One region of the Providencia huaxiensis genome, then DNA from elsewhere that is predicted to be linked to it. Evidence: predicted binding sites of a transcription regulator. Region 1 holds the regulator's gene; the other holds the start of a gene.

The links. The regulator Fur, encoded in region 1, represses iron uptake genes when iron is present. The targets are predictions, from matches to a motif close to ATAATAATGAGAACNACTATCAA.
Region 2: CYG50_RS07020 (siderophore-interacting protein) is a predicted target of Fur. The motif match lies at 9,936-9,958, and genes of this name have one in related genera.

Annotation. Positions count from the first base shown of each region.
Region 1 covers NZ_CP031123.2:707,288-723,012, reverse strand. The annotation lists gene pgm (phosphoglucomutase (alpha-D-glucose-1,6-bisphosphate-dependent)) at 1-1,214, opposite strand, end outside; gene seqA (replication initiation negative regulator SeqA) at 1,271-1,816, opposite strand; gene ybfF (esterase) at 2,142-2,918, shown strand; gene CYG50_RS04695 (peptidase domain-containing ABC transporter) at 3,161-5,266, shown strand; gene CYG50_RS04690 (HlyD family type I secretion periplasmic adaptor subunit) at 5,263-6,591, shown strand; gene CYG50_RS04685 (type I secretion system permease/ATPase) at 6,595-8,694, shown strand; gene ybfE (LexA regulated protein) at 8,864-9,157, shown strand; gene fldA (flavodoxin FldA) at 9,312-9,839, shown strand; gene fur (ferric iron uptake transcriptional regulator) at 10,109-10,558, shown strand; gene CYG50_RS04665 (bactofilin family protein) at 11,193-11,726, shown strand; gene chiP (chitoporin ChiP) at 11,893-13,290, opposite strand; gene ansB (L-asparaginase 2) at 13,826-14,869, opposite strand; gene ycaO (30S ribosomal protein S12 methylthiotransferase accessory factor YcaO) at 15,064-15,725, shown strand, end outside.
Region 2 covers NZ_CP031123.2:1,194,295-1,210,019, reverse strand. The annotation lists gene CYG50_RS07070 (molybdopterin-dependent oxidoreductase) at 1-1,083, opposite strand, end outside; gene CYG50_RS07065 (TorD/DmsD family molecular chaperone) at 1,113-1,802, opposite strand; gene CYG50_RS23430 (hypothetical protein) at 1,792-2,037, opposite strand; gene CYG50_RS07060 (radical SAM protein) at 2,072-3,157, opposite strand; gene CYG50_RS07055 (Lrp/AsnC family transcriptional regulator) at 3,730-4,203, opposite strand; gene CYG50_RS07050 (LysE family translocator) at 4,364-4,975, shown strand; gene CYG50_RS07045 (HutD/Ves family protein) at 4,972-5,538, opposite strand; gene CYG50_RS07040 (aminotransferase-like domain-containing protein) at 5,634-7,058, opposite strand; gene CYG50_RS07035 (cytochrome ubiquinol oxidase subunit I) at 7,305-8,642, shown strand; gene cydB (cytochrome d ubiquinol oxidase subunit II) at 8,632-9,642, shown strand; gene CYG50_RS07025 (DUF2474 domain-containing protein) at 9,647-9,778, shown strand; gene CYG50_RS07020 (siderophore-interacting protein) at 9,993-10,832, shown strand; gene zinT (metal-binding protein ZinT) at 11,051-11,695, shown strand; gene phoH (phosphate starvation-inducible protein PhoH) at 11,767-12,552, opposite strand; gene CYG50_RS07005 (endonuclease) at 13,045-14,019, opposite strand; gene CYG50_RS07000 (threonine/serine exporter) at 14,296-14,766, opposite strand; gene CYG50_RS06995 (threonine/serine exporter family protein) at 14,757-15,569, opposite strand.

The DNA of each region.
Region 1 (15,725 bases):
CAAGGTGTGCCATCGAATTTCAAAAATGATGCCCCAGCACTTTCCTCACCGCCAAAACCTAGCTGGCCGCTGAATAACCCATCAACAAACCATTTGAACCCTACTGGCACTTCAACTAATTCACGCCCTATATCGTTAACAACACGGTCAATCATCGCACTTGAGACAAGGGTTTTCCCTACCGCAACATTTTTTCCCCACTGAGGGCGGTGTTGGAATAGGTAGTCGATTGCCACAGCAAGATAGTGATTTGGGTTCATTAAACCATCGGGGGTGACAATGCCATGACGGTCATAGTCAGGGTCATTAGCGAAAGCTAAATCAAATTTTTCTTTCATCCCAAGCAAACCCGCCATTGCCCAACTTGATGAGCAGTCCATACGGATGACACCATCATGGTCTAAAGGCATAAAACGGAATGTTTGGTCTAATTGGTCATTTACGATTTCAATATCTAATTGATAATATTCAGCAATTTTTTTCCAGTACTCAATACCAGAGCCGCCTAGAGGGTCAACGCCAATTTTTAAACCAGACTTAGCAATTGCTTGCATATCAACAACTTCACCTAATGCAGAGACATAAGGCATAACCAAATCTTTCTGAATGACGTACTCACTCGCCATCGCGCTATCAAAGTTGGTTCTTTTAATTCCTTCAAGGTTATTGGCTAGCAATTGGTTAGCATTTTTCTCAATGACAGACGTTAAATCGGTATCTGCCGGCCCACCATTCGCAGGATTATATTTAATACCGCCATCTTCAGGTGGGTTATGTGATGGTGTAATAACAATACCATCCGCAACATCTTGATGTGATTGGTTATAACTTAAAATGGCATGAGAGACAGCAGGCGTTGGGGTAAATCCATTATTTTCCTGAACAATAACATGAACTTGATTTGCCGCTAAGACTTCAACCACAGTGATAAATGCCGCTTCTGATAACGCATGGGTGTCTTTCCCCACAAAACAGGGGCCTGTTACGCCTTGCTTTTTGCGTAAATCAGCTATCGCTTGTGCAATAGCTAATATGTGGTTTTCATTAAAGTTTTTACGCAATGAGCTACCACGATGCCCTGATGTTCCAAACTTAACAGCTTGAGATGCATTTCCAGGTTGTGGTTGCTGCGTATAATATTGAGCGGTTAATTGAGCGACATTGATCAAGTCACTTTGAAACGGAAGCTGCCCTGCACGTTCATGTATTGTCACTTGTTTTCTCCCAAAGCACTGATGCTTTGTTATCAACATCAGTGGCCTTTCAGTTTTTAAATAGTATTACAAACTTTTTCAATCACATTGGTTGGAAATTGCATTTCCTGCATAATCGCATCAACCATACTACGTTTACGATTCGTGTTCGTATTTGTGATCACCCAATACGGTGTCCCAGGAATATGGCGAGGCTTAGATTGTTTACCGGCTGCAAGTAATGTTTGCTCATCGCCAGCAAAATAAATACGAGTTCGACCATGCATTAACTCTGTTGCACTCGCAAAACGATTCGCATCTAAACTATATAAAGTAGATAAAATCAACATAAAGCGGTCAATCGCTTTATTTTTTTCTGCATAAGCGTCAGATAACAGGAGCTCTCTAATGACCCTAACAGGATTTAATGCAACAGCAGGTATACTCGTCGCAGGTTCAGCCTTAATAACAGCATGTTCCTGACTCATTTCTTTTGCTTGTACTGGCTGCCCGGATTTGAAATTTAACATACGGCGCAAAATATCCGATGCACTTTCACCGATATGCTGTGTATGGCTCGCAATATAGCGGTAAAGCTCTTCATCAACGTCTATTGTTTTCATTTTTTCCCAGTACTTATTTAACTAAAATTTGCGGTGTGATTATAAGACAGATTTAAAAAAAACAAAACAATTAAAATTTCAATAACTTAAAGTAAACATTATTCTAAGTTCGAAGATAATTCAGTAGGTTATCATGCCATTACTTTCAGTATTTCACCTCCGTAGCCAAATTCAATTTTCTGAAATTTACTGGCGATGATCCTCTTAGTTATCGCCTCATTAACTTACCTCAACCAAGATTGCAGTTTATTTGACCATTTGGATTTTACTTAGAGCCGTGACATGATAAGACCACATGTACCGCTGACGAATTGATCAAACAAATATGACTGTATTACTTAACCATACTATTCATAAACCTGAAAATCCAATCTCAAATAGCCCAGTAGTACTCATCCATGGGCTATTTGGTGACCTCAACAACTTAGGTGTTCTAGGGCGTAATTTACAACAATATTTCGATACGATTCAAATTGATGTTCGTAATCATGGTGACTCATTTCGTGATGAGCAAATGAGTTACCAGCAAATGGCTCAAGATGTTATTACATTAGTAAAATCTTTAGGTTACGAAAATGCTATTTTAATTGGCCACTCAATGGGGGGGAAAATTGCCATGGCAGCAACCGCAATAGCCCCTAATTTTATTGATAGCATCGTTGCGATTGATATGGCGCCCGTCGCTTACCAAGTCCGTCGTCATGATAAAATATTTGCAGCTCTTGATGCGGCCATAGCAAAAAATGCGAAAACTCGCCAAGAAGCTACCGTGATTATGCATGATTACATTAATGAGGATGGCGTAATCCAATTTCTGCTTAAGTCGTTTAAACAAGGTGAGTGGAAATTTAATTTACCCGCTCTCAAAGCTAATTATGAAAGTATTATTGGTTGGGAAACAGTACCTGCTTGGGACAAACCCGTGTTGTTAATCCCCGGAGGAAACTCCCCCTATGTGCAAGCTGAATATAAAGAACAAATCGCACAACAGTTTCCGCAAGCCAAAGCGTGGGTTGTCGCTGATACAGGGCACTGGGTTCATGCAGAAAAACCAGACCATGTTTTAAGAGCTATCCATCGTTTTTTATCTATCCCCGAATAATTAATTACATTTAAATATAGATATTGAAAAGACATATAACTTTTCAATATCTTTAAATATATTTGTAGTTAAATATAATTTCTTTATTAACTACATAATAAGACTAACTTCAATACACAGCGAATTACAAACCCTGTATTATCCAAATTCCACCCTATTTTATTGTTATCTACTGTATATTTTATTAATGCACAATTTAATTTTAAAATTAAAATAACTTAAGGAATTTATTAATATAGAAAATGGATAGTCTCAAATCAGAATCGACATTATACTTTATTAGTGTTATTGCTAAGTTGTCAGGGGGAATAAACCCTAAAGAACTAGAACAAGCACTCAATAAACCTATTGGTTACAATGAAAAACTTAACATTATTAAATCAAAGTACTCCATTCGCTGTAGGAATAAACATCAGAAAAATAAAAATCTAACTAAAATAGTTTGCCCTGCTATTTTATATAATGTCAAAGGAGAAGCCTTTCTATTAGCTAACCGTAACCAAGAGCAAGTGCTCGTTCAGCAATTTGGGAATACCCCTCCAGAAATATGGAGCATTGAAGAACTGAATCAACAATGGAGTGGTCACTGGTTACAGGTAAGCCTTAAACAGGGGCAATTTGACATCACTTGGTTCCAAGTTGAATTTATGAAATATAAACCCATTATTTTGTGGGTTTTATTCTTTTCATTTATATTGCAAATCCTCGCATTAGTATCCCCTATTGTTATGCAAGTTATTATGGATAAGGTGCTCGTTCATAATAGTTTAGTCACCTTAGATGTTTTAATTTTTGGGTTAATGATTGCAGCACTAATAGAAGTGACGTTGAAAGGGTTACGTGAGTACATTTATCATCATACAGTTAACCGTATTGATATGACACTTGGCTTAAAACTGGTTAATCATTTACTTAGACTACCTATTCCCTTTTTTAAAAGTAGGCAAATAGGTGCAATTGTTACCCGAGTGAAAGAGCTCGAAACTATTCGTGAATTTTTAACCAGTAGCTTTTTCACTCTATGTGTAGATGTATTATTTTTATTTGTGTTTATTTTTGTGATGAATTTAATTTCCACAACACTCACAATAATATTTCTGTGTTCTATTCCATTTTATCTTTTATTAGCTTGGTGGTTAACGCCTAAAATTGAATCGGCAGCACAACAACAGTTTACCAACATCGCCATCAATACCTCTTTTTTGACTGAAAGTATTAATGGAATCGAAACCGCGAAAAGCTTATCCGTAGAACCTAATTTTACTCGTCGCTGGGACGGTCAAACCTCTGATATGAGCCAAACTAACTTTGTATCAGGGCAAATAAGCTCGCGTTCTGAACATTTGGTGATGGCTATTGAAAAAATCACCAGTGCGATTGTTTTGTGGGTTGGTGCCTCTGAAGTTTTAGCATTGCAAATGACGATTGGCCAGCTTATTGCCTTTCACATGATGGTTAGCCACGCTAATCAGCCTCTCATCAAACTAACTAAACTATGGGGGGACTACATTCGAACCCGTGTCGCTATCGAAAAACTCTCCCAAATTATCAACTTACCTATCGAACAATCTCAGCAAGAAAATAAATTGCCCCTTCAAGGGCATTTAAATTTAAAAAATATTTCGTTCCGTTACCAACCAAACATGCCGTTTGTTCTAAAAAACTTTAATTTAAATATTAAAGCGGGAGAAACCATTGGCATTGTCGGTACGTCCGGGTCAGGTAAAAGTACCCTTGCTAAATTGTTACTACGGCTCTATACCCCAGAGAGTGGCGCCATTTTTGTGGATAACACGCCCATATCCGCGATTAACTTACACTCCCTTCGTCAACAAATTGGCATTGTGCTGCAAGAGAATTTTTTATTCAGCCAATCCGTTTTTCACAATATTGCTCAAACCTCACCGGATGCTTCCATGGACGAAGTCGTTCATGCGGCCAAAATGGCGGGAGCACATGATTTTATTTTGAAATTACCAAAAGGTTACGACACCGTTCTTGCCGAGGGAGGAACATCCCTTTCTGGCGGTCAACGCCAGCGCATTGCTATTGCTCGAACACTACTCTCTAACCCTAAAGTGATTATTTTTGATGAGGCAACTAGCGCGTTAGATGACGAGTCCCAAGCCGTTATTCAAGAAAATATGCATATTATTGCAAAAGGAAGAACCATCATCACAATTGCTCATCGCTTATCAACCATTCGCCATCACCAGCGGATCATTGTGATGCAAAATGGGGAAATCATTGAGCAAGGTAGCCACCAGCAACTTATTGAACAAGGTGATTTTTATAAACACTTGTGGACTCTACAACAGTCTCTGAAATCAGACATGGACGTAAAATGAAACATCGATTAGATAAAAACCGTTATAACAGCTTTTTGCCTTCACACTTGGCAATATTAAAGACACCACCGTCTTATTTGGCTCTATATGTCGCTATTTCTATTGGTATAGGCGTTTTTCTTGCCGTGACTTGGTCATTTTTTGGCAAATTGGATATTCAAGCAACGACTCAGGGGAAACTGATTGTTTCGGGACGAACACAGTTAATTCAAGCGTTTGAATTAAGCCGTTTAGAACATATTCATGTTACTGATGGGCAAATCGTGAAACAAGGGGATCCTTTAATTACTGTCAATGTGCTCGGCGTTGACCAAGATATCCTAAGTTTAAATTATCAACATAACTTCCATGTATCTGAAATACTAATTTATCAATCATTGATTTCACAACAGCCCCTTGAACAATTACCTTTATTTAGCCAATTAACTGAAACAGAACAGAACAATACGCGGGCTAGCTATCAAACACAAAAAATAGAATTTGATTCATTAATTAATGAGCTTAACAATGAAATTCAATTAAATATTGTTAATCAACAAGCTAGAAAAGATGAATTACTTACCATCAACTCCCTCATTGTGAACATCAAAAAGCGCCTTGATGCACACCATTCGTTAACAGAAAAGCAGTTAATCAGCCAGAAAGAGTTTTTAGAACAAGAGCGGGAACTATTAATCGCTAAAAAAGAAAAAGTCACCAAATTATCTGAGTTATCAATTCTAAAAAGCCAGCATCACGCCTTAAATGAAAAGATGGGCAGAATGAAAGCACAAAAAAACCAAGAGTGGGATGAAAAATACAAACAAGCCGACTTTAAGCGAGTTTCTCTTGAACAAGAATTATTAAAAAATAAAGAGAGGAATCAATTAGAGATTATACGAGCTCCCGTTGATGGCACTATTCAGCAGCTTGCTACACATACCTTAGGGGCTGTGCTACAACCGGCACAGCAGTTAATGGCGGTAGTTCCTAATAATCATGTTCAATTAGCTGAAATTAAAATCTTGAACAAAGATATTGGGTTCATCCATGAAGGGTTGAGAGCAGAAGTGAAAATAGATGCTTTCCCTTACACTCGTTATGGCACGATTGAAGGTGAAGTGATTTCCATATCTCGTGACAGTACTCTCGATGAAAACCTTGGATTAGTATTCTTAGGACAAATCGGTCTTAATCAAAAAGAACTACTCGTCGATGGTGAGTCCATTGAACTGACTCCCGGTTTATCCATTGTAGCTGAAATAAAAACGGATAAACGTCGCATTATTGATTACTTGCTCAGCCCTATCAATGAATACACCTCAAACGCGATGAGAGAGAAATAATCGATGGAACAATTAAATAATCATGGCTTGGATGCTTTAGTTTGGGTGGCTAAATATTACCAAAACAATGTTTCATCTGATCAACTCAGGCATGCAATTGGTATGCAAACTTTATCCCCTACTGAGTGGGAAATTAGAGAATGTGCACATACATTAGGGTATGAAACCGAGCTTATTACCGCGCAACATATACAATTAAGCACGCTGCCTTTACCTGCTTTAATCTATGTAGCGGGTTTTTGGCAAGTTATTAGCCAAGAAAATGAACTGGTACTCATAAACCCCGCCAATGACGAACGGGAACCCATTCATAACTCTACTGTACTTCCAGAAACTGAATTTGACGTATTACTCATTAAAGAACAATTAGAGCCCGAGCAAAAAAAAGCCTTTGGCTTTAGCTGGTTTATTCCCTCTATTTTGCGCCAACACGTTAAATTACGAAATATTTTTATTCTCTCTGCCATTATTCAGCTTTTTGCCTTAATTAGCCCTTTATTATTTCAAAATTTAATCGACAAAGTGTTAGTTGGACGCAGCCTCTCAAATTTGCATGTCATTGCATTGGCAATTTTTGCCATTGCTGTTGCAGAGCCGATATATGGCTTTATTCGTAATAAAATTTTTAGTCATAGTAGCAGCCAGATCAGCGCTGAATTATCAGGCAAAATTTATCGCCATTTAATGGCCTTACCTCTAAATTATTTTAAGCTAAGACCAACCGGTAAAATTATCGCAAGGATCCGTGAATTAGCCCATATAAGGCAATTCTTAACGGGTTCAACTCTGATGCTATTTATAGACTTTATCTTTGTCATTCTTTTTGTCGCGGTTTTATTTTCCTACAGTAGTTTGATGACTTGGATTTTATTAGGCTCTATGGGGGTATTCTTTGTTTTATGGATGGTCCTAGGCCCAATTATTCGCCAACAAACTGAAAAATCCTATCAAGCCGATGAAAATGGTCTCACATTTCTCACTGAAAGTATTACTGGGATTGAAACCATAAAAACGACAGCAACAGAAAAGTACTTTAACCAACGCTGGAAAAAAATATTTAGTAAACAGCTAACTCAAAGCTTTAAAGTTTCAATGCGCAGTGAGGTGGCCTCTCAATTAATGACATTCGTGAGCAAAATAACTACCGCAATCCTTTTGTGGGTTGGTGTCAAAGAGGTGCTAAATGGTGGGATTTCGCCTGGCGAATTAGTGGCATTTAATATGCTAAGTGCACATGTTACACAGCCTGTGTTGCGGTTTGCCCAAGTTTGGCAGGATTTCCAACACACCATCATTTCATTACGTCGAGTGGGAGATATTCTTGATGAGCCCGTAGAAAATGAACGTAAGGGGATTGCAAATACGTCAAATATTCACGGAAAAATCGAGTTTCAAAATATTCGCTTTCGTTATCAACCTGATACGCCCGAAGTTCTCAATAATTTGTCATTAACGGTTAATGCAGGTGAATTTATTGGCATTACCGGCCCCTCAGGTTCCGGGAAAAGTACCCTAACAAAATTATTACAACGACTTTATGTCCCACAGCACGGGCAAGTTATTGTTGATGGTATGGATCTCGCGGTTGCAGATACCGTTTCATTACGCCGAAAAATGAGCGTCGTATTACAAGAAAGTACCTTATTCGTCGGCTCTATCGCTGATAACATTCGATTAAGTCATCCACAAGCGACTGATGAACAAGTTATTCACGCTGCAAAATTGGCTGGCGCTTATGACTTTATAATGTCATTACCTGATAATTTTAGTTACCCCTTATCAGAAAAAGGCTTAAACCTTTCAGGCGGTCAACGTCAACGAATTGCGCTTGCGCGTGCTTTGCTCACCGAACCCGATATTTTAATTCTCGATGAAGCTACTTCCGCACTCGATTATGAATCAGAAGCCGCCATTATGGAAAACATGCCATTAATTACTCAAGGAAGAACCGTTATTAGTATTGCGCATCGGTTAAATACGATTATGCACGCAGATAGGATATGTGTGATTTGCCAAGGAGAAGTACACGAAATGAATTCACATGAAAACTTACTCAAATCAAATGGCTTATACGCCAATTTATGGTACCAACAAACACAATAACGCGTATAAAAAAGCATCACGCCTATAACAAGTGGTGCTTTTTTACTAAAAGTGCTCACTTTACAACCAATTAAACCAAATCATCATAGATGAAGCTATAGCACAAGGGAATTAGCTAGGGTATCATGGCGCGCTGAATTACTGGCACACCCTTTTAGCAGTTATAAACATGGCAAAAGAACAAACAGATCGAACTACGCTAGATTTGTTCGCTGAGGAACGAAGGCCTGGGCGACCTAAAACAAGCCCGCTATCACGGGATGAACAATTAAGGATCAACAAACGCAACCAACTGAAACGAGATAAAGTGAAGGGATTGCGCAGGGTTGAATTGAAGCTGAACGAAGAAGCTGTCGCGGTATTGAATCAGTTAGCTGAAGATAAAAATATAAGCCGTAGTGAATTGATCGAAGAAATTTTAATGTCACAACTTGAGCATGTCGATACATCAATACTCAAATAACGTTATCTTGATAAATCACACAAATTTGACAGACTTAGCAACATTTTTTCGCCAGAATAAGGCGTAATATTCTATCTATTTTCGTTCTAAATGGGCTCTAGAAGGCAAATTATCGCCTCTAGCTCTCTTAGAAAAACAAGAGGTTAATCACTTTATGGCAGTCATAGGCATTTTCTTCGGAAGTGACACAGGTAACACAGAAAATATTGCCAAAATGATCCAAGAAAGATTAGGCAAAGATGTAGCAGAAGTTCACGATATCGCAAAATGTAGCAAAGAAGATATTGAAGCTTTTGACATTCTACTTCTCGGTATTCCAACTTGGTATTATGGTGAAGCCCAATGTGATTGGGATGATTTCTTCCCTACTCTCGAAGAAATTGATTTCGAAGGTAAACTTGTCGCCTTATTTGGTTGTGGAGACCAAGAAGACTACGCTGAATATTTCTGTGATGCTATGGGTACGATCCGCGATATTATCGAACCTCGTGGTGCTGTTATTGTTGGCCATTGGCCAACAGAAGGTTATCACTTTGAAGTATCCAAAGGCATGGCAGATGACAACCACTTTATTGGTTTAGCTATTGATGAAGATCGTCAACCTGAGCTAACAGATGAACGTGTTGATGCATGGGTAAAACAAATCTCTGAAGAAATGTCTTTAGCTGAAATTTTAGGCTAATAGTTCATATAAAGAACCCTTACCCATAGATTGCACCACTGTTTTGCACAAAATGAATCACCTAAACCAGTGGTGTGAACTAAAATAACCGATAAGGTATCCTAATAGGATAGGTTCTCAAGAGATTATCAAAATAATGAGACAATGCATGGTTTCTATTTTTATTTTCCATGCCTATAATTGTAAATCAGTTTAGAAGACAACTGTATTGATGTTAAAAATGTCTCATTATTGTTAAATTTATGATTTAAGATACAGGACAAACCCGCATGACAGACAACAATAAAGCATTGAAAAATGCTGGACTCAAAGTCACTCTTCCAAGATTAAAAATTTTGGAAGTACTTCAAGAGCCTGAGTGCCACCACGTCAGTGCGGAAGATCTCTATAAAAAGCTGATCGATATGGGTGAAGAGATCGGGTTAGCAACCGTATACCGCGTGTTAAACCAATTTGATGATGCTGGTATCGTAACCCGTCACAACTTCGAGGGGGGTAAATCTGTATTCGAGTTAACTCAGCAACATCACCATGACCATTTAATCTGTTTAGATTGTGGAAAAGTGATTGAGTTTACTGACGAATCCATTGAAACTCGCCAAAAAAATATCGCTGCTCGCCATGGCATTAAACTATCTAACCATAGTTTATATCTATATGGTCATTGCGCAGACGGTGATTGCCGTGATAATGCTGACGCACACGAAGCAAAAGAGTAATAGTATTCAACCATCGTTGATAAAGCGTAATGGTTAAAAATACCAAAACCCTGATAATAAACTTTATCAGGGTTTTTTATTTTAAGTATCGATATTTTTTCAATCGATTAGTGATAATTTCTGGTGAATAACTTAAATTTAACTATTTATCACTAAAATTTTTAGTTAGTAAAAATTTCCCCTAGAAACTATAATAGTTGCAATTCAAATCAAAACCTTTATATTATTTCACCGATGAATATATTCTATTATCTAGAATTACACTTACATATCAAAGTAGTATATAAATAATATTATAGATGATTTCTAGGGTTTCATACTATATAAAATTATTTTATTACCTTACTATAATTTTAACTCTAGATTAGAGAGTTAATGATTCAAATGTAGCCATAACGTTAACGTACAATTTAAATGTGTAATTACATTTATTGACTAAACTTATTTAGTACTTTAGTAATTTGTAAGAGATTAACTGATGAAAAAAACATATCTTTTTCTCAATACAAGTTTTTTCTTCTGGTTTCTTACTTTAATAGGGTGGTTTTTTAGCTATTTAACTATCGCCTTATTTTCGTTTGCATTATCAATACTGTTCTTGATCGTATACTTCAATCAAAAAAAGGTAAGTAAAATGTTCACCAAAAGACAAAACAAGCCCGCACCTACAGCAACGCCCCCTTCGATAAGTAGTGAGCCTGAAGTGACCATAAAGATAGAAGAACAAGTCACACTATCAACTCCAACTATTAGTGAAGAAAAATCGAATACGATTATCTCTAGGGACGTTATTTTTGAAGGAAATATTACCTCTAATGAGCAAGTGCATATCTACGGAAAAGTCATTGGGAATATAACTGGAAAAGATAATATGGTTAAAGTCATGTTAAACGGCCAAGTGACAGGAAATATCACCTGCAAAGAACTGGTGGTAAATGGGCGAATTGAAGGTGAATGCCACTCTGATACTATTTGTATTGAAAATAATGGAGAAATCCACGGCACGATCCATTACAGCAGTTTATCAATTAAAAAAGGTGGGATTTTATCTGGTCAAGCACAAGTTAAAAACCCAGCTCATCATTCAGAAAAAGTTACCGTATTAAAAGATAAACTAAAACAAGACACTTTCATACTCAATGAAAGTGTAAATAATGCATCTTTATAATTACAATAAAAATAAGGTGAAAATACTCACCTTATTTTTAAGCTTTAATATAGGCATTTATCCTTACGCTAATATCTCATTCATTATTAAAAATATAAGGTAATACCCTTTAATGACTGCCATGGTTTCCCCTATAGCAGTCATTGTGACTAAAATGTTTTATACTTTAAAATACAGTAAATGGCATCATCACCATAAATTTAATATCTTTTTCATCTTGGAAGATATTTCCGTAACCACCGCCATAGCTCGGAATATCTGTATGGTTATCATATTTGGTAAAATGCAGTTTAAACAACGTATCTTTCGCTCTCCCTGACTGTACGGTATATAAAATATCAAAGTTCCATGCACTTTCTTTCAAACGTACATCTTGAGCATATTGGCTATTCGTACTTGGTTTTGCATCCCATCCATAAATATATGAGGTTCCGACCTTCCATCCGGCTAAATCCCAATTTTTTAAATCATACATGACACCTGCCATTACTGCTTTTTCATTATTAGCATTCCAGTCTGAACGGCCATCCCACCAAATATCCATACGGCCATTTGATGTTGCCCAGCCAGGGGTCATACGCTGTAGGAAATAACCTTGATTACCTTTAGCTTTTACATAGGTTCCCTCAACTTTAAAATCAAATTCATCGTAGGTGTAACCTAATGTCATCGCTTGCAACCAAGCTAAACCGTCATAAACATCGTTAACTCCGCCGTCTGAAACCTTGTCTTTTGCTCCATAAAATTGATAAGACATACGTAAGTCACGGCCTACAACAGGAGTAGCATACGAAACCTTGGCAAAATATTGATCCATATAACTTTTAGCTTGCCCATATGCACCTTCAAGGACTAGATTGTTTTTAAAGTCATATTTAAAGCCAATTGAGTGTAAATAGCTGATCCCAGTTTTACCATCCGCTTCACGAAAGTCATACATACTACGGTACCAAGGCGCTTTATAGCGGTCGGTCCACATATAAGACATGCTGAGTTCACCATTTTGCTCAAAATCAAACACCCCACCCAGCTCTAATCCGCGGTATGTTCCAGGCATATAACTCCAATGGGATGCTAAAAGCGTTTGCCCCGTTGGCTGAATATAGCCGCCTCTCCCCCAGAAAGGGCCATATTTCAATTTTGCAGCAGCCTTATAAAAAGTCACACCACTGCGATCCCCTGTCCATTTTTCATCCCAACGTGATTTCGCATCACTAAAGCCGATTTCATTTGGCGCAGCAGGCCCACTATTTGATAGCTCAATAGCTGTAAAACCGGCTAAATCAAGCCCAATGATGTCCTGGAAGTAGCCGGATGAGAAATCTAGGCTGGCATTAAACGTTGAGTGTTTAAGATTATCCGCATATTTTTTATATTTATCGCTATTTGGGTCTAAATCCTTACGTGAACGATCTCGTTGCCAGTAGTAAAGGCCACCAGTAAGTTTTGAATCTTCAAGAAATTGCTCCGCATGCATAATTGGCTGGTAACCAATAGGAAGCATCGCTATTGCAATTTTTAAGACGAGCAATTTCCTGCCAGTATTGACATTTTTATTAACCATTCTTGTATTCCTCTAATATTTTTTAATTTTATTTTTCGGCCGAAATACGATTTAACTTTCCATTTAAATCTAAATATTCACAATGAGTTATGCCTCTTGCGATGTATTTAGCCTATTTTTTGCAACGCGAATTATCAACACAGATACAGGCTTTGTTGCCAAAATATGATCAACGACACATTAATTTTAATTAATTGCCATTATCACCAGTGATGACCTTGCTAAAAATAAAATGTAATAAATTGATAAATATAAAAAATATATAGAGAATACACATAAGAAAGGGTTCAAGATAAAATCAATAAATTAACTGTTTGTACCTTAATTTTTTCTATTTTGTAGGAATTCTCAAAGTTCTATCACCACATTGACCTAATTGTCTTAAAAAAAATCAGATATTGAGTGAAATGCTTAGGATAAATGTTGTTATGCTGAAAAATAACGTACATAAATATGAAATTTCTTAGCAACAATAAAACTAACGGGGTACAGGCTACTGCACCCCGCTGTATTGAATTAACACTTGTTTTGATAATTAATATTTTTCAAATAATGCCTGAATTTGCTGGGGATCTTTAGTCTGGGTTAAGGCTAATTGCAGCAATACACGCGCTTTTTGCGGGTTCAACCTTTCTGAAGCTACAAAACCATATAAATTGTCATCTACTTCAGCATTTCTTGTTGTATAACCTGTTGGTACACGGCTTGAACGAACGACAACCACGTCTTCTTTCGCTGCTTTTGCTAAAGCGTCAAATACCACTTTATACATATTACCGTTACCCACACCTGCGCTTACAATTCCTTCAACCCCTTCTTCTCTCAAGGCTTTCACAGGAGCTGCTGATGCATTCGCATAATTATAAACGATACCTACCGCAGGAAGCTTTTCGAGTTTGCTTACATCAAATGCCGCTTTGTCACCACGTGGTTGTGGTGCTTGGAAATAGGTGACTTTACCATCATGAATAAAACCTTCTGCCCCACTATTAACGGCATCAAATGCCTGTACTTCAGTGGTGCTCATTTTCATCACATTACGGCCTTGCACGACTTTATCGTTCATTGCCATCAAAACACCACGCTCTCCAGCAGACTTATCCGTCGCTAAAACTACTGCATTATACAGGTTCAAAGGACCATCAGCGCCCAAAGCTGTTGAAGGACGCATTGCACCAACCAAGACAATTGGCTTTTTACATTGCGTGGTTAAATCAAGGAAAAATGCCGTTTCTTCTAAAGTATCAGTACCATGAGTGATTACAAAACCATCTGTTTTATCGCAATCTTGGTTAATTTTTTTCGCCAGTGTCAGCCAGACTTGGTCATTCATATCTTGTGAACCAATATTCACCAACTGCTCACCACTTAAATTGGCAATTTTTTTGGTTTCTGGCACGGCATTAATTAAAGCATCAATCCCGACTTTACCCGCTTGATAACTGGAAGATGTGGCTGAATCACCACCACCTGCTATCGTTCCCCCTGTCGCCAATACCATAATATTAGGTTGAGCGATAGCAGATACGGCAAACAGTGAAACCAATGTCGCTAAAAGCGCTTTATTTCTGTTTTTCATCCTATTTTCCTTTCATTAATAAACTTCAGTTATTATGTGGAATTATGCTGAATTTTATGTGACCTATACAATTATTTTAGGATAAATAATGAATTTTAAGATGATTTATCTGTGAACAAATAAAAAGCGTGAGGCTTACGACAAAAATCCGTATCATAGGCCGTTTGAAACACTCTATTCACAAGTGACTGACAATGAGCCAAACTTTTATTCCCGGCAAAGATGCCGCTCTTGAAGATTCCATCGATGCATTTCAAACCAAATTAAAGAAATTAGGGTTTGATATTGAAGAAGCCTCTTGGTTAAACCCTGTTCCCAACGTTTGGTCTGTACATATTCGCGATAAAGCGTGCCCGCTTTGCTTCACTAATGGTAAAGGGGCGAGCAAAAAAGCCGCATTAGCCTCAGCGCTTGGTGAGTATTTTGAGCGTTTATCAACGAATTACTTCTTTGCGGACTTTTACCTCGGTAAATCTATCGCTGAAGGGGATTTTGTTCATTATCCTAATGAAAAATGGTTCCCATTAACCGAAGATGACAGTTTACCTGAAGGGTTATTAGACAATCGTTTGATTAAGTTTTATGACCCCGACAACGCCTTAGCCGCTAGCCAATTAATTGACTTACAGTCCGGCAATGAAGAACGTGGTATCTGCGCTCTGCCATTTACCCGCCAATCAGACAACCAAACCGTGTACATTCCAATGAATATCGTTGGCAACCTATATGTTTCTAACGGAATGTCTGCGGGAAATACCGCCAACGAAGCGCGTGTACAAGGCCTTTCCGAAGTCTTTGAACGCTTTGTGAAAAATAAAATCATCGCTGATAGTATTAGCTTACCGGCTATCCCTGC
Region 2 (15,725 bases), 490 kb from region 1:
AGCTGACAAACCGCAAATATTAGAGGCCCACTCTGGTGTTTTTGGCTCTCCCGTATGGGTACCTAATAGATAATCTTTGAAGTTCCCTTTCGGATCTGCACCTGCTGGCATATTACTTTCATCAAAACCAACTGTACAACGGCGCAGGAAATCCCAATCAATCAATGGGTTGTCAGGACTGTCCATTTCTAATAACGCAGACATAATACCCAGAGCTAAAGCATGGTCAGTACCTGGGTTGATGGGGTACCAATCTGCATCCATTAATTCCGCTGTAGTCGTATAACTTGGGTCAATACTAATAAAGCGTGCCCCCGCTTTTTTCGCCTGATAATAATTATAGGTTGGGCTGCCTGGGCTACTCCATGCAGGGTTAGCTCCCCACATCACAATTAACTGGGAGTTACGCATATCAAAACGGTCATTGGTACCAAAGGTATAAAACCCTTCAAGTAATCCTAAATGAGCTGGCGTTTCAAACCATGCGCCCCATGAGGTTGTTCCCCAATCGCCAACAAATCCACCAGCCTTTGCATAAACGCTTTGGATTTCAACGCCGTTACCACCGGTGATCCAAATCGATTCATGACCATATTTTTCTTTAATACGTTTCGATTCTGATGCCACAATATCTAGTGCTTCATCCCAACTGATGCGCACCCATTGGTCTCGTCCTCGTAAGCTTTTATCCCCACCACCGGGAGCCCAACCTTTACGCTTCATTGGATATTTCAACCGGTCCGCGCCAAAGACTTGTTTACGTTGTGAACGTCCGCGCAAACAACCTCGTTGCTGTGGGAAATCAGGGGAGTCGGCAACCACATCATCGGTTTTTTGCCTAACAACGACGCCATCAACCACTAATGCTTTATTGACACAGCGGCCCCCACAGTTGTGCCAGCAGGCCACAGGCTTCCATTTTCCTTGAGTGACTGCGTCAGTAGCTTGCACAACCGCTTTTTCTTCCTCTGGTGTTGCCGCATGTAATTGCTTACTCAGCGGTAACGTAGCCATCACTGACGCCGCTGATGTCCATGCTATAAATGAACGGCGACTTAAGGCTATTTTCTGTCTTTCTGACATTGCTCTTACCTCTTCATTTTGTTTTATTATTATAAATTTACTAACTCATTGATTTTTTTAATATCATTACGTAAAAAAAGCTCAAGTAATGAACTTAATTGACGATAGAATAATGTTTCTGCGTGGTTATGCATTGAACGGCAAAACGGCGTTATAAAAGCCAGTAAATGGGTATTCAAGAATGTTGCAGACCCGAGTAATAACGCGTTCACTTTGGGCCAATCAACAGGGTCTGTTTCGCTGTCAATAAGCTCAGTAATGCGCAGACTTAAATGCCACATAAAATCTAACTCATAGCCAATATGGTCAGCGGCTTCCATATCACCTTCTGGCAAATAAACGTCATACTGTTCATAAAAAGACTTCACTGCTAACGTACTTTCTTGAAATAGCAGTTTGTCACGAGAAACATAAGTTGATTCCCATGGCGATGCTGGCGGGGCTTCTGGGCCTATAAACAAGCGAGTAAAGTCCCAATGCAAATTTTCGAAATCATCGTTGTTGGCTTGTAACTGCCTCGTATTTAAGTCTTTATGCATGTCATTTATCGCGTTTTTCATCGCGGGTAATACTTCATCACAAGGAAATAACAGTAACCCCGAGTCTCTCAAATAATTTAATAGCTCAGGCGTTGGTTCTTCCATAAACAAACGTCGTAGTACGTCATAAGCAAATTGACGTGCATACAGAAAATCTACAATTTGGTCGTCATTCGTCATAAATATTTCCCTGCAGGTCTGTCAGTAAAAATTCAGTAGGTGTTGTAAGTTCAATTCGGACTTCTTTAATTAAAGGATTTCCCTGTTCATCGGGCTCAATAATGTGGGAAGTCAATGCGATAGGTATTTTGCCTAGTGGGGTTAATAAGCCAATTGCCTCAGGATTAAACTGCAAAAATCCATGCAGTAATTCTTGATGATAAGAAACACCAGCGTGTGTCAGTAAAACTGCCACCTTTTCACAATCGTCACCAAAGACTTTGGCACTTTTAAAAAAATAATCCTGAGAGGAAAAAAAAATAATGCTTTCCTATTATTTGTTCATTGTTTTCAAAAAAAGCATTGTTTTGGTATACCTGCCCGGTATGTTTATTTTCTAAAGAGCAGTAATGCACCCCAAGAGACAATTGATTTTCTAGTGCGAATTTGAGAACTCGAAGGCAGGCTAATTCACTCTGTGCAACAGCTAACCCACCGGCATACCAATAGTTGTAATACACCTCATAAGGTGGGTTTTTAAGCCTGAACCCTCGAGATTGATAGGCTTCACTATTTGTTAGTGGGAAACAAAACTCTAATAAATTGATACCGTCAATTCCAATATCATCAAGCTGAGTAAGTAACTGATACATCTGCTTTTCTGTTCCGGGGATGACAGGCATCTCCACCATTACTGATGGAAAAATCTCACGTGCTAAGGCGATACGGTGTAAAACTTTGGTGATCCGTTCTGTAGGATCATCAATTTTGATACTAAAGCGGATTTCTTGTAGGCCTGCTTTCGCTAGAGCCAATGCGGTATTTCGGTCTAATGGGTCACCGGCTGTATACAACCGGCTATGAGTCTGAGGTAATTTCTGTTGGACTGCTTGGAAAAATGCGATACTTTCTTGGCGAAAAAGTAGAGGCTCCCCCCCGGTTAGCGCGATATGGGTAAGTGGGTAACCTTGTTCTGCTATTGCGTCAACTTCCCCAATAGCATCACGCATTTCCTGTTGAAATTCCTGATAGTTTTCTTGATTTGGGTTAAAACAAAAGTAACAATCGCGATGGCATTTTAAGGACAAAAATGTTGTGTGGCTCCCTTCTCCTGTACGACATTGTACGCAAGCACTTGATAGCCAATTACAATGTATACTTTTTCCATTGTTCGCAAAAATTGCGCCTTTACTTTTTATATCTAGTTTGAGTTGTTCAATCTCACGTTGCTGTTCAAAAGGCGCTTCAAAATTGAGGCCATATTCTATAATTGCCTGCTGTGTTTGCTGTTCAATATCTAAATAGCGGATAGCATAACGCTTAAATTTTTGATTATTTACTGTAGATATTGTTCTATCAGTAATAGGATAAATCATAAATTTTCCTTAAATTTATGAGAAAATAATTTCTATTATTCGGTGAATTTTCAATTAGACTCAGATCACAAATAATCAATTAATAGACGGGTATTACAATACCTGTGACAATTAGAAAAATGCTTATAAAGACTCACATCGTTACCGATTAAATTGAAAATATTTTTTAAATAAGAAATATTCGCATTATTTTAATTTTGGATTATTAACAGTATAAGTAATTAACGTGAAGTGATGTTGCGCAGGATCAAAAAAACTTCCCTTTCATTATTTACATATCAACTAATTAGATAGCACTTTCGTCATGAGTAAGCTATTACTCAACAGCGTTGTGAACATATAAGAGTTATCTCATCAAATAAACAAATCGTTATATAAAAATAAAATAACCAGTTAGATAATAATCTAAAAGAGAGAATCAAACTAATCTATCAATATTAAAAATAACGTAATAATATTTCAATTTGTAAAATTGAAATTCAAAAATTAATTATTTATTCATTTTTGTATTATTTAATTAATTTTGTCTTATAAAAATAATTATTTCTAATAAATAAAACCGAGTCACTATTCTAAAGCGGCAAAGCATAAGTGACTTTCACCGTTTCCATTGGCACCTCCGTCTTAATACTCTGAATGCTGCTAATTTGTGTTAAATGGTCTGCATGAAAACGACGATAAGAAGCTAGGTCTTGTGTCACAATACGGATCAATGCATCACATTCCCCTGCCATTAAATGGCATTCTACAACTTCAGGCATCTGTTTAATGTCTTCAACGAATTGGTTGATGGTCTTAGCATCTTGTGTTTTAAACCAAATACGTGCAAATAAAGAAAGACCCGCTCCAATTTTACTCCCATCCAGCACCGCCACATAACGCTTGATAACCCCAGCTTCTTCAAGCAATTTCACGCGACGTAAGCAAGGAGACGGAGAAAGGCCGACTTCTTTCGCCAATTCAATATTCTGAATTTTTCCATCTCTTTGTAAAACTTGTAAGATACGTCTATCAATAGCATCCAGTTTCAGTTCACTTTGCTTCATTGGCACCCAACCTCAATTTTATATTAATTAATGATATTAAATACCAATTTTTGTTTGTTTTAAAGCAATAAAAAAATCCAATATCATTGGATTATCGCTATAATTTTATCGCTACTGGCCAGTTGCGTAAAATAACGACGAACAACAATGAGGAATTAGAATGGAGTTACAGACCTTACTCTTATTTAGCGCAACCGTCATTCCCTTGGTATGCACACCAGGCCCAGATATTCTGTTTATTTCCGCACAAGGATTATCGGGAGGAACCTCAGCGGCCTTGAAAGCTAATTTAGGTATTATACTGGGCTATGGGGCACATGCGATCCTAGCTGCGCTTGGTTTAGCCGCGATTGTTGCAGCATCCCCCATGATTTTCTACACCATTAAATGGGTTGGCGTCGCTTATGTCACTTATCTTGCTGCTCGTATGGTGTTATCTGCGATGAGAGCTGGAGAGCTAAAAATTCAAACTGTGTCGACAAAAGCGGTAGTTGGTAAAGCCTTTCTGACTAGCTTCCTTAACCCTAAAGGGTTACTGGTGTATTTCGCTATTTTACCAAACTTCATTAAGCTGACAGAAAGTGTCGCCGTTCAATCCTTGATACTCTCAGCCACTTTTATACTTTCATGTGTCGTGATCTACGGTGTGATAGGTGCACTATTTGCATCCATGCATAATAAGCGCGCTTATAATGATAAAAAACGCCGTATAACCGAAGGTGTTGCAGGTGGCATGCTAACACTAGCGGCTATTGGTTTAGCGACCAGTTAGCGAGGTAATAATTCAATCCAGATCAACTTGCTATCGGTGCTAAGTGGTTTAATCTCTCCTTCACCGATATCAGGTAACCACCACGCGCCTTGCCCTTGGGCCAGAAGATGGCAATTTGCCCCTGAAATGTCCCATTCACCCTTTAGTACGTAGACTAATCCCGCTTGGTTGGCGGGTAATTTATAATCTTCAGTGATGAAATAACTTTTAGCCCCCCACCGATCACCTCGAAAAATAAAATTCATTAACTGAACTGATGGCTGTAAGACTTTTATTGCGCAAAATTGCTGAGCTGAAAATTGAGCATGGTCACCAGCGCGTTCAAGCCGGCACTCAAACGCTTTGGTATCAGTTAAAAGAAGAGGCTGGTCATTCAACAATACCACCAGCCTTTCGCCTTCTGCATAGCGCTTTAAATAGCTATCTTGCTCGATGGTTGCAATACTTGCGCGTAATGAATAGTCTGATGCAACAGGCCAGCAAAATACTTCTTGGCTAGTCCCCGCACCATCATGCCAATTCAGGATAGGTAACTCCTTTATATCAAAACATTTTATTTTCACATTACCTCCCATCTGTTGCTGCTAATACATTTAGATTAATACTTAGATTCGCAAAGTTAATCTTTCTAAGCAATGAATTAGCAACGATAATGTGACTAATCACGCCTCTCGTTGATTAAAAAGTGACATAAGCGGCCTAATGTTTTCATTGCTTCTTCCACCCTCTCATTCCATGTAAACGATGCATTAAGGCGAAATGCATGATTAAACTGGTCGCTTGTGGAAAACATACTGCCAGGTGCGATGCTAATCCCCTCTTTTAATGCGAGCTGATATAAACGAATAGCATTAAATGGTGGCTCAAATTCTAACCATAAAAAATACCCACCTTTTGGTGTATTCACTTTTACTGATGGAGGCATGTATTTTGCTATTGCACTCAACATTTGGTGCTGACGTTGCTCCATTGTTAAACGCAGTTTACGCAGGTGACTGTCATATCCCCCTAATGATAAGTACTCCGCAATAGCTAATTGCGTGGGAACGCTAGCAGAAACGGTGCTCATCATTTGTAAATGTTGAATTTTTGTCGCGTGTTGACCGGCGGCCACCCAACCCACGCGATACCCCGGGGCTAAACATTTTGAAAATGAAGAACAATGAAAGAAATTACCTTTGGTGTCTAGTGCCTTGGCAGGTATCGGCTGTTTGCTGCCAAAATAAAGTTCCCCATAGACATCGTCCTCAATTAAAGTAATTTGATGCTTATTAAGGATATCTACCAGACGTCTTTTGTTTGTTTGCGGCATCGTTCCGCCTAATGGATTTTGATAATGCGTCATTAGCCAACAGGCTTTAATTGGATATTTGCTCGCAATATCCTCTAATGCGTCAAGATCAATACCAAATAGCGGGTCTGTTTTAATGGCTATCGCCTTAAGTTTTAACCGCTCAATTGCCTGAAGTGAACCATAGAATGCAGGAGATTCGATAACCACCCAATCCCCGGGCTGAGTCACCGATTGTAAGCTCAGAACCAAAGATTCCATTGCCCCTGCTGTGATCACGATTTCATCGGGAGCGACATGGATCCCTTGAGTTGCATAGCGCTGAGCAATGTTACGGCGCAGTTGTTCATTACCAGGTGGCAAATTAGCTGGTGTATTAAATTTAGATAAACGCCTAGCGACAGACGCAAGAGACTTCGCGAGTTTTGGGTCATCCAATAAGGCAGGCTCTGGAAATGCGGAGCCAAATGGGATAATATTCGGGTCCTTACAAGCCTGTAGGACACCAAAAATAGAGGCGTTAATCTCTACATTTTCATTCAAATGTAGCCCTTTTCCTCCTTTAGCGGCAGCAAATGCGTTATTACGGTTTGCCACGTAATACCCTGATTGCGGGCGAGCAACGACCCACCCTTGGCTTTCAAGCAACTGGTATGCTTGCACTACAGTCATTAAACTTAAGCCTGACTGTTTAACACTTTCCCTCAATGAAGGTAATCTGTCGCCCACTTGCCAGATATTGTCTTCAATTTGCTGACGAATTTGCGCTGCTAATTGTTCGTATCTCGTCATAGCCGCCTCAACTGTTATAGTTAATATCCCAATAATTGTTACTATTATAGTTTATCGTCTCATGTTCTACTTATCCACACATTCACCTGACTTTTTTTAACTATAAGCACAAAAAATTTTTCGTTGGATTGCGGTTATTTTGCACTCCGTTGTGAGCAATTCCTTTTGCTAAGGATTAGCGCCTCAATTGCTCTCATCAGAACGTTAAATATTGCGTGCCATTAACATATCCACTCAGGGGTCAATATGTTTGGACTAACTGCGCTGGAACTTGCCCGTATACAATTCGCTTTTACGGTCTCGTTTCATATTATTTTTCCCGCCATTACTATTGGGCTGGCAAGTTACCTTGCGGTGCTACAAGGTTTATGGCTTAAAACTCGTGATGAAGACTATATAAAACTGTTCCATTTTTGGTCAAAAGTTTTTGCCGTTAACTTCGGAATGGGCGTTGTTTCTGGCTTGGTCATGGCATACCAATTCGGCACTAACTGGAGCTTTTTCTCAGATTTTGCAGGGGGTATTACAGGGCCGCTTCTCACTTATGAGGTGCTTACCGCATTCTTCTTAGAGGCCGGTTTCCTTGGCGTTATGCTATTTGGAATGAACCGTGTAGGTGAAAAATTACATTTTTTCGCCACTTGCATGGTCGCGTTGGGAACGATTATTTCCACGTTCTGGATCCTAGCCTCCAACAGTTTCATGCAAACACCGCAAGGCTTTGAAATTATTGATGGGCGCATTGTTCCCGTTGATTGGTTTGCGGTTATCTTCAACCCCTCTTTCCCTTACCGCCTGTTGCATATGACCACCGCAGCATTCCTTGCAGCGGCATTTTTTATTGGTGCATCTGCGGCTTGGCACTTGCTCAAAGGCAACAAGTCCAGCGCCATGAAAAAAATGTTTTCCATGTCCCTGTGGTTGATTTTGATTTTAGCCCCAGTTCAAGCTTTAATCGGGGATGCTCATGGGCTAAACACACTTAAACATCAACCTGTTAAAGTGGCTGCAATGGAAGGTCACTGGGAAAATAAACCTGGAGAAGCCACTCCGCTTATCTTATTTGGTATACCAAACCAAGAAAAAGAAAAAACAGAATTTGCTATCGAAATCCCTTATTTAGCAAGCCTGATTTTAACCCACAGTATCGACAAACAAGTGCCTGCGTTAAAAGAATACGCGCCAGAAGATAGGCCTAACGTGTTTATGGTGTTTTGGTCATTCCGCGTAATGGTCGGGCTCGGCTTATTAATGATCGCGGCTGGAGTCTGGGGTTTATGGCTACGTTATCGTAAAAACCTGTATGAATCCAAAACCTTCCTACGCTTTATGTTCGTCATGGCTCCTTCTGGTTTGATTGCCATTTTAGCGGGTTGGTTTACAACAGAAATAGGCCGACAGCCATGGGTTGTTTATGGGCTACAACGAACCTCTGATGCAGTCAGTGCACATGGTGAAATGCACATGAGTATCAGTTTAATCGCCTTCTTTGTGGTTTACGGTGGGGTGTTCGGTATCGGCTACATGTACATGATGAAATTAATTCGTAAAGGCATCGCGGAGGACGCAGCTCATGGGCATTGATTTACCTCTCATTTGGTTTGTCATCATCGTATTTAGTATGTTGATGTATATTGTTATGGATGGGTTCGATTTAGGCATTGGGATCCTTTACCCTGCGCTAAAAGACAGCCAAGACCGTGATCTGATGATGAATAGCGTTGCCCCTGTGTGGGATGGCAATGAAACTTGGTTGGTTTTAGGTGGGGCTGCACTATTTGGTGCTTTTCCTCTCGCTTATGCGATTGTCCTTGATGCGTTGTCAATTCCATTAACTTTCATGTTATTGGCCTTGATTTTCCGTGGTGTCGCCTTTGAGTTTCGCTTTAGAGCGGATGAATCACACCGCCGCCATTGGGATCACGCCTTTATTTGGGGTTCAATTTTTGCCACCTTTGTTCAAGGTGTGGTAGTTGGTGCCTTTATCCAAGGCTTCCATGTGGAAAACCGTGTTTACATGGGTGGTTATTTCGATTGGTTCTCACCTTTCCCACTGTTTTGCGGATTTGGCCTCGTCGTTGCTTATGCGCTATTAGCTTGTGGTTGGTTGATCATGAAAACGGAGGGCCACTTACGTAGCACCATGTATCGTGTCCTACGGCCATTAACATTACTGATGTTAGCGGTCATAGCAGTGATCAGCTTCTGGACCCCAATGTTAAATGACGCAGTCTTTGAGCGTTGGTTCACCCTGCCAAATCTGTTCTTCTTCTTACCGGTTCCATTACTGGTATTAGGCTGTACTTGGTTGATACTAAAAAGTGCTAAGCGCCAACGGTTCGATAGCGTGCCATTCTTAGCGGCTTTAATGTTAATTTTCCTTGGGTTTACTGGTTTAGGCATCAGTATTTGGCCGACACTCATTCCACCCGCAGTCAGTTTCCGTGATGCTGCAGGCCCATCCGAAAGTTTAGGCTTTATGTTAGTCGGTGCGTTATTCATCATTCCTGTTATTTTGGTTTATACCTATTGGAGTTACTATGTCTTCAGAGGAAAAATTACCCCAGAGCAAGGCTACCACTGATAGCGTGAGTGCCTCTCCTTGGTGGAAAAAACTCGGTTGGATGGCTATCATCTGGTTCGGAAGTGTACTCGCATTGTTTGCATTTTCGTCAGTATTTAAATTGATGATGACCGCCGCTGGAATGAAAGTGAAGTAATTAACTTTTCTATATGCCGTAGACTAAAAGTCATACGGCATTTTTATTAAAATCAATGGCTCATCACTATGAGTTGCCCTATCTTCTGCTGAAAATCTCTCTTCATAAATATCCGCCCCCAATCACTCACTAGCGGTTGCAACTTACAAATTTATTCATGATAATGATAATAATTACCATATAATAAAATTATCATTAATAAAGGAGATCGTCCGTGGCCACTGAACAACCTGTTGAAAAAAACATCTATCGCCCGGCTCCACCACAGCTTATTCAAGTTAAATCCATTACCGATATCAGCCCATCTATTCGTAGTATTACTTTCACAGGTGAAAGACTCAATACATACCCAACAGATTGTGAAGGTGGGCATCTGAAAATATTTTTAGCCCCTGATTTAATCAGCCAGCCCGCACTCCCTATCCTAAGTAAAGAAGGCCGTAGCTGGCCAGAAGACAAACCTCGCCCATTTGTTCGTACTTATTCCGTCAGAGCCATCCGTCCAGAAGTTAGCGAGATAGATATTGAATTTGCTATGCACGATGGCGCAACTGGCCCTGCATATCTATTTGCTCGGGATGCAAAGCCCGGAAATTGGATGGGTATTACCAATCCAGGTGGCCCAGACCCATTATTGCCTGCAAGGCAACACTACTTTATGGCTGGTGATTCAAGTTCCCTACCCGCTATCGCCGCATTATTAGAGAAAATGCCAGCGAATGCCCAAGGCAAAGTTGTACTACGGTTAGATAACCCAAAAGACGTGAGAGAACTGAAAAAACCAGAACAAGTTGAAGTGATTTGGGTTTGTGGTGATATCACCAAAACCGCTGAATTAATTAGCACGTTTAAGTCTTGGGTGATCCCAAGCAGCGACTGCGCTTTCTGGATTGCGGGTGAAGACCAAATTATTCGTGATCTGCGTCGTTATATTCGTCGTGAAAAAGGTTTTGGCCGTGATGATATCTATGCAATCCCTTATTGGCGATATGGCTATGATGAGGAAGGTTACCATCATGAGCGCCATGCTGTAATGGATAACCCTGACGATTAACTTCAATTCAAATATTTAGTTCGCTTGTTGGTCTATAAATGCTAATAAGCGAACTTATTTCCTGATCTTGCCTACCTTCATCAAATTATTAGCCATTATTTTCCCCAACAATAAACTCCCTAAAATACTTTTCATACCATCGAATGTTATGTTATAACGCAATAGCTTTTTATAATCTTTATATTCACTACAAAAATAGGAAAACCACTGTGTACAAAATGGCAATTTTAAAAACTAGTCTTTATATTGCATTAGCGATCACTAGTTATACCGCTGTTGCTCATGGCTCACATAGTCACTCCCATCCACAATCAGAGAAAGCGCTACAAGCTTCAAAAGGGATTTTTGAAGATACTGATGTCAAAGATAGATCTCTTAGTGATTGGCAAGGCATCTGGGAATCTGTAAATCCATTGCTATTAAATGGAAAGCTTGATGAGGTTCTAGAAAGTAAGGCCAAGAAAAATAAAGACAAAACGGTTGAAGAGTATCGTGAATATTATAAAAAAGGCTATGCCACTGATGTTAACAGTATTGGCATTGAAAATGATGTTATTGAATTTACCCAAAACGGGAACGTAAGCAGCTGTAAATATGACTACGCGGGTTACAAAATTCTGCACTATACTTCAGGGAAAAAAGGTGTTCGTTACTTGTTTGAATGCAAAGATGCAAACTCAAAAGCACCTAAATTTATCCAATTTAGTGACCATATTATTGAGCCTCAGACTTCAGGGCATTTCCACCTGTATATGGGAAATGAATCCCAGGAAAAATTATTAAGCCAGCTAGAAAATTGGCCAACCTATTACCCATATACTCTTACCGATGAGCAAATCGTACATGAAATGCTCTACCACTAATCAGTTGTCCCTATAATTTAACCTATGCCCTGCAAGCAAATCGTAGGGCATAGGATTAATGAATATCTTGATCAATCGTTATAGACCAGCAATGCTTTATGGCACAATTGTGACCTCACACAATCCTCAATAGTAAAGTTCACCATTGATACCATTTCATCACTACTAAAACGTTGTAATGCATCAGCTAACCCTGAGGACACACCTTCAGGCAAGTCACACTGGGTCACATCACCATTGACAATCACCGTCACATTTTCACCAAGCCGAGTTAAAAACATTTTCATTTGAGTGACGGTAACATTCTGAGCTTCATCTAATATCACGACAGCATTTTCAAATGTTCGGCCTCGCATATAAGCAAATGGCGCTATTTCCACTTTGGCAATTTCAGGACGCAAACAATACTGCAAAAAGGATGCCCCCAGTCTTTTCACCAATACGTCATAAACAGGGCGAAAATACGGTGCAAATTTTTCTGACATATCACCCGGTAAAAAACCGAGATCTTCCTCCGCTTGAAGAACGGGCCTTGTTACAATAATCTTGTTGATATCTTTATGAATTAACGCATCAGCCGCCAGTGCAGTACTGATATAGGTTTTACCACAACCCGCTTCACCATTCGCAAAAATGAGTTGCTTATGTTTAATGGAATTAATATAGAGTTTTTGAGCTTCATTTCTGGGTAATATAGGGGATTCATCACGACGTTCTTTTGCCATACCGATAGCTTCAATGCCTGTATATTCAGCAAATGATGCGACGTTATTGATATCAAAACGACCTGAACGCTCTTTACGTGATGAACGTTTCATTTCACGACGTACCTTTGTTGCAGCTTTCTGTCTACTCATAGTATTAACCCTTCCCGGTATCAGTGATGTCAATTCAAATGACGGACTATTCCAAACAGAGAGGAGCTCCCTTCAAGCTCAAAGTTAATGGTCAAATATCGATTGTGGCTGTAACTTGGTGCCATAAGTCGGCTAATAAAAAAACCGGTTACCAATCTCACCATGGAAATTTCATGATGGAGTGATAACCGGCTTCGAATTCGTGTGAATAAACACGTATTTCCCATTAGTTTCTCCTGTAGCAGCGATACTTTTAAACTAATGAATCTATATGACAGTAATATGACAAACTACAATATTTTTTGTACCTCAATGAGTCCATGTTTTTATTGCAGTTTTCATTTGCTTTAAATATAGCGTCATTTTTTTTAATAATGCAACATTTTTCCAACAAAATTTTAGAAGTTTATTAAAGATTTTCGTTATCACGCATAAAAACAAGAAATAAAACCACAGTAATCAGTGAATTAACTACTGTGGCTTACAAGATAATTAGCGTCTTTTACAATTTCCCGCTAACTCAAAACCTGCGGCTTTAGCTGCTTGTTCATTAGTGAAGATAACTGCATTTTTATCGGCAATGGTATTGAAGCTAGCGCAATGTGAAAAATGATATTTTTTGGAATTATTATTCCCTTTAATTTCAACCATATCTGGCACAATAGATTTATTTTCTATTATCTTAGTCTGAATCAAAGGTGAAACTGGAGAAATATTAACTCCTTCTGCCCCATTTTTATGGTTTAAACTCCATTTTTTCTCCCCTGTCACAAATGGGTTATGATGCCCCATCATTTTAGCAATTCGATTATCTCGCTTGATTTCCCAAGACGTTGGAGGATATTTATTATCCCACGCCATCAATAACTGTTGCTGTTGACGTGACATAGACAAGTTATAACGGTCATGCATATAGAAATATACTCGGGCTACTTGCCCTTTAGCCTCATTCCTTGGTTCAAAGACTTTTTGTTTAAAATCAACTCGGCTGCGGCACATTCCGTATGGGTACGGCGTATTAGTAGGTAATTGCCCAAAACTAAAGTTGCTTCTATCACCATTCACCTCACCAATAGAAGGCGCTAAATTATGCATATCTGCTTCCATTCGGCCAAAAATAGGGTCACTAGACACACAGTTTTTTCGCCCCCCTTTTTGCCAGCATTGTCTTTGATGACCAAACACCCATGCAGGGACAATATGCTCCCATTCAATACGTTCAGCTCGGTTCTGTTGTTTACGCACTTGATAGCCGCAAGAGGCTAAATCGACTTTCCCCCCGCTTTTTCCTACCCATTCCCACTGGCAGCCGCAGTATATTGTTCCCTCACCTTGGTGGTTTTGATCTGCATAAACCTGAGTTTTACTCAGCATTTTGGCTTCAGTAAATGAATTTGGTGCAGAAAATGAAAAAGCAGAAAAAATAAATAATAGAACCGAAAAAACGAATTGATAATATTTGGACAAGCTAAATTGTTTCAAAATAACACCACTAATAAGAATATATGCGAAGAATTTAAATGAATGCGTTAGTTTTTCCTCTAACACATTAATGTATAAGAAGAAATATCACATATTCTAATCAAATAGTAGCATTAATGATATCAGCGATGACTCAATTTTATAGTTCACCACCACATCAGAATTTATGCAGCTTTAATAGAATTTCTAACTCTTATTAGTAAAAGAGCAAGGTATGACTAACGGATATAGCAGGAATACCCGTAAGCCATCCCTTAAAAATTACACACTTGGTCTTTTGCGATATAACCATAAACCAGGTAAAGAAATACCAATAGACAAAGCTCCAACAATGAAGGAGGCCTTTAAGAAATTAGTCACTAAGACCTCAACTAATTCAGGGTCATAACCAGATTGCGATATTTTTACTACTGAAATCATTGCAATATAGGCACTAATACCTGGGAACATTGGGATCACGGCGGCAACAGTAAACACTTTAGGATGGGCTAACCACCAACGCGACCACTGAATACCAATAATACCAATTAAAATTGCCGCAAGAAAACTTGCCCACTCAATTTGCAAGCCGAGTGTCATCAGTATCATTCTAAAACCATAGCCAATAGCACCTAATAAGGCACAATATTTCAATGCCCTTACAGGCACATTAAATACCATCGCAAACCCCGCGGCCGGTATAGCGGCTAATAGCATTTTCTCACATAAAGAGAATAGAAATTCTATGCCCATTCTTTTAAACCCCAGACTGTCATTGCTAATACAACGCCAATACAGGTAGCCAAAGTAAGAAGGCTCGCCATTGTCCAGCGCGCTAATCCTGTATTAACATGCCCTTTAAACATATCCGCGACTGCATTAATTAATGGAAAGCCTGGAACTAAAAGCAATACACTGGCAGCCATCGAAATCGTTTCTGTGACCGCCAAATACGGTATTTTCAGTAATAAGCCGGAAACGGTTGTCGCGACAAACGCAGTAATACAAAAATTAATTAGCGGGTTCATTTGATGGGAGGTTAATACTTGCCGAACATACATTGCACAACCACTGGCTAAAAATGTAATTAACGCACTCTCCCACCCTCCGCCATTCAACTTGCTGAAACAAGCGCAAGATAAAGCCACCATCAAAACCATTAACCATCGAGGATAACGTAACGGTTTAATTGATGATAATTTCTTTTGTAATTGTTTTCGGTCTAATAAATGGTGTTCAACTAAAATTACTGCATGCTGAACTTCAGTAACAACATGCATATTTATACCACGGTCAATAATACGTCGCGTTGACGTTAAGCAACGGCCATCAATTATAGTGGTTAAAACCAATGAATTAGATGAGATAGCGCTATCAACTTGACTTGCCCCAAGCGCAATTCCCAGACGAGTCGTCAATTGTTCGACGAGCATACTTTCAGCACCATGTTGCAATAACAATAAACCACACTCAATACAGAGCCGAGTTACTTCACGTTGCTGATTAACGGGATCATTTTGGTCTATTTTTTGTTCATTTAATGCATGCTCTGTCATCTTGCCCCCAACATTATGACAACCATTCAGATATCATCCTAAACATGTTAATCTTTATAAATATCATAAAGACAAATATCAGCTTAAATGATGATCTCTTTCAGGTAAATCTATGATTGAGGTCACGTGATTTAAACTATTTCAGTAAAATTTGTT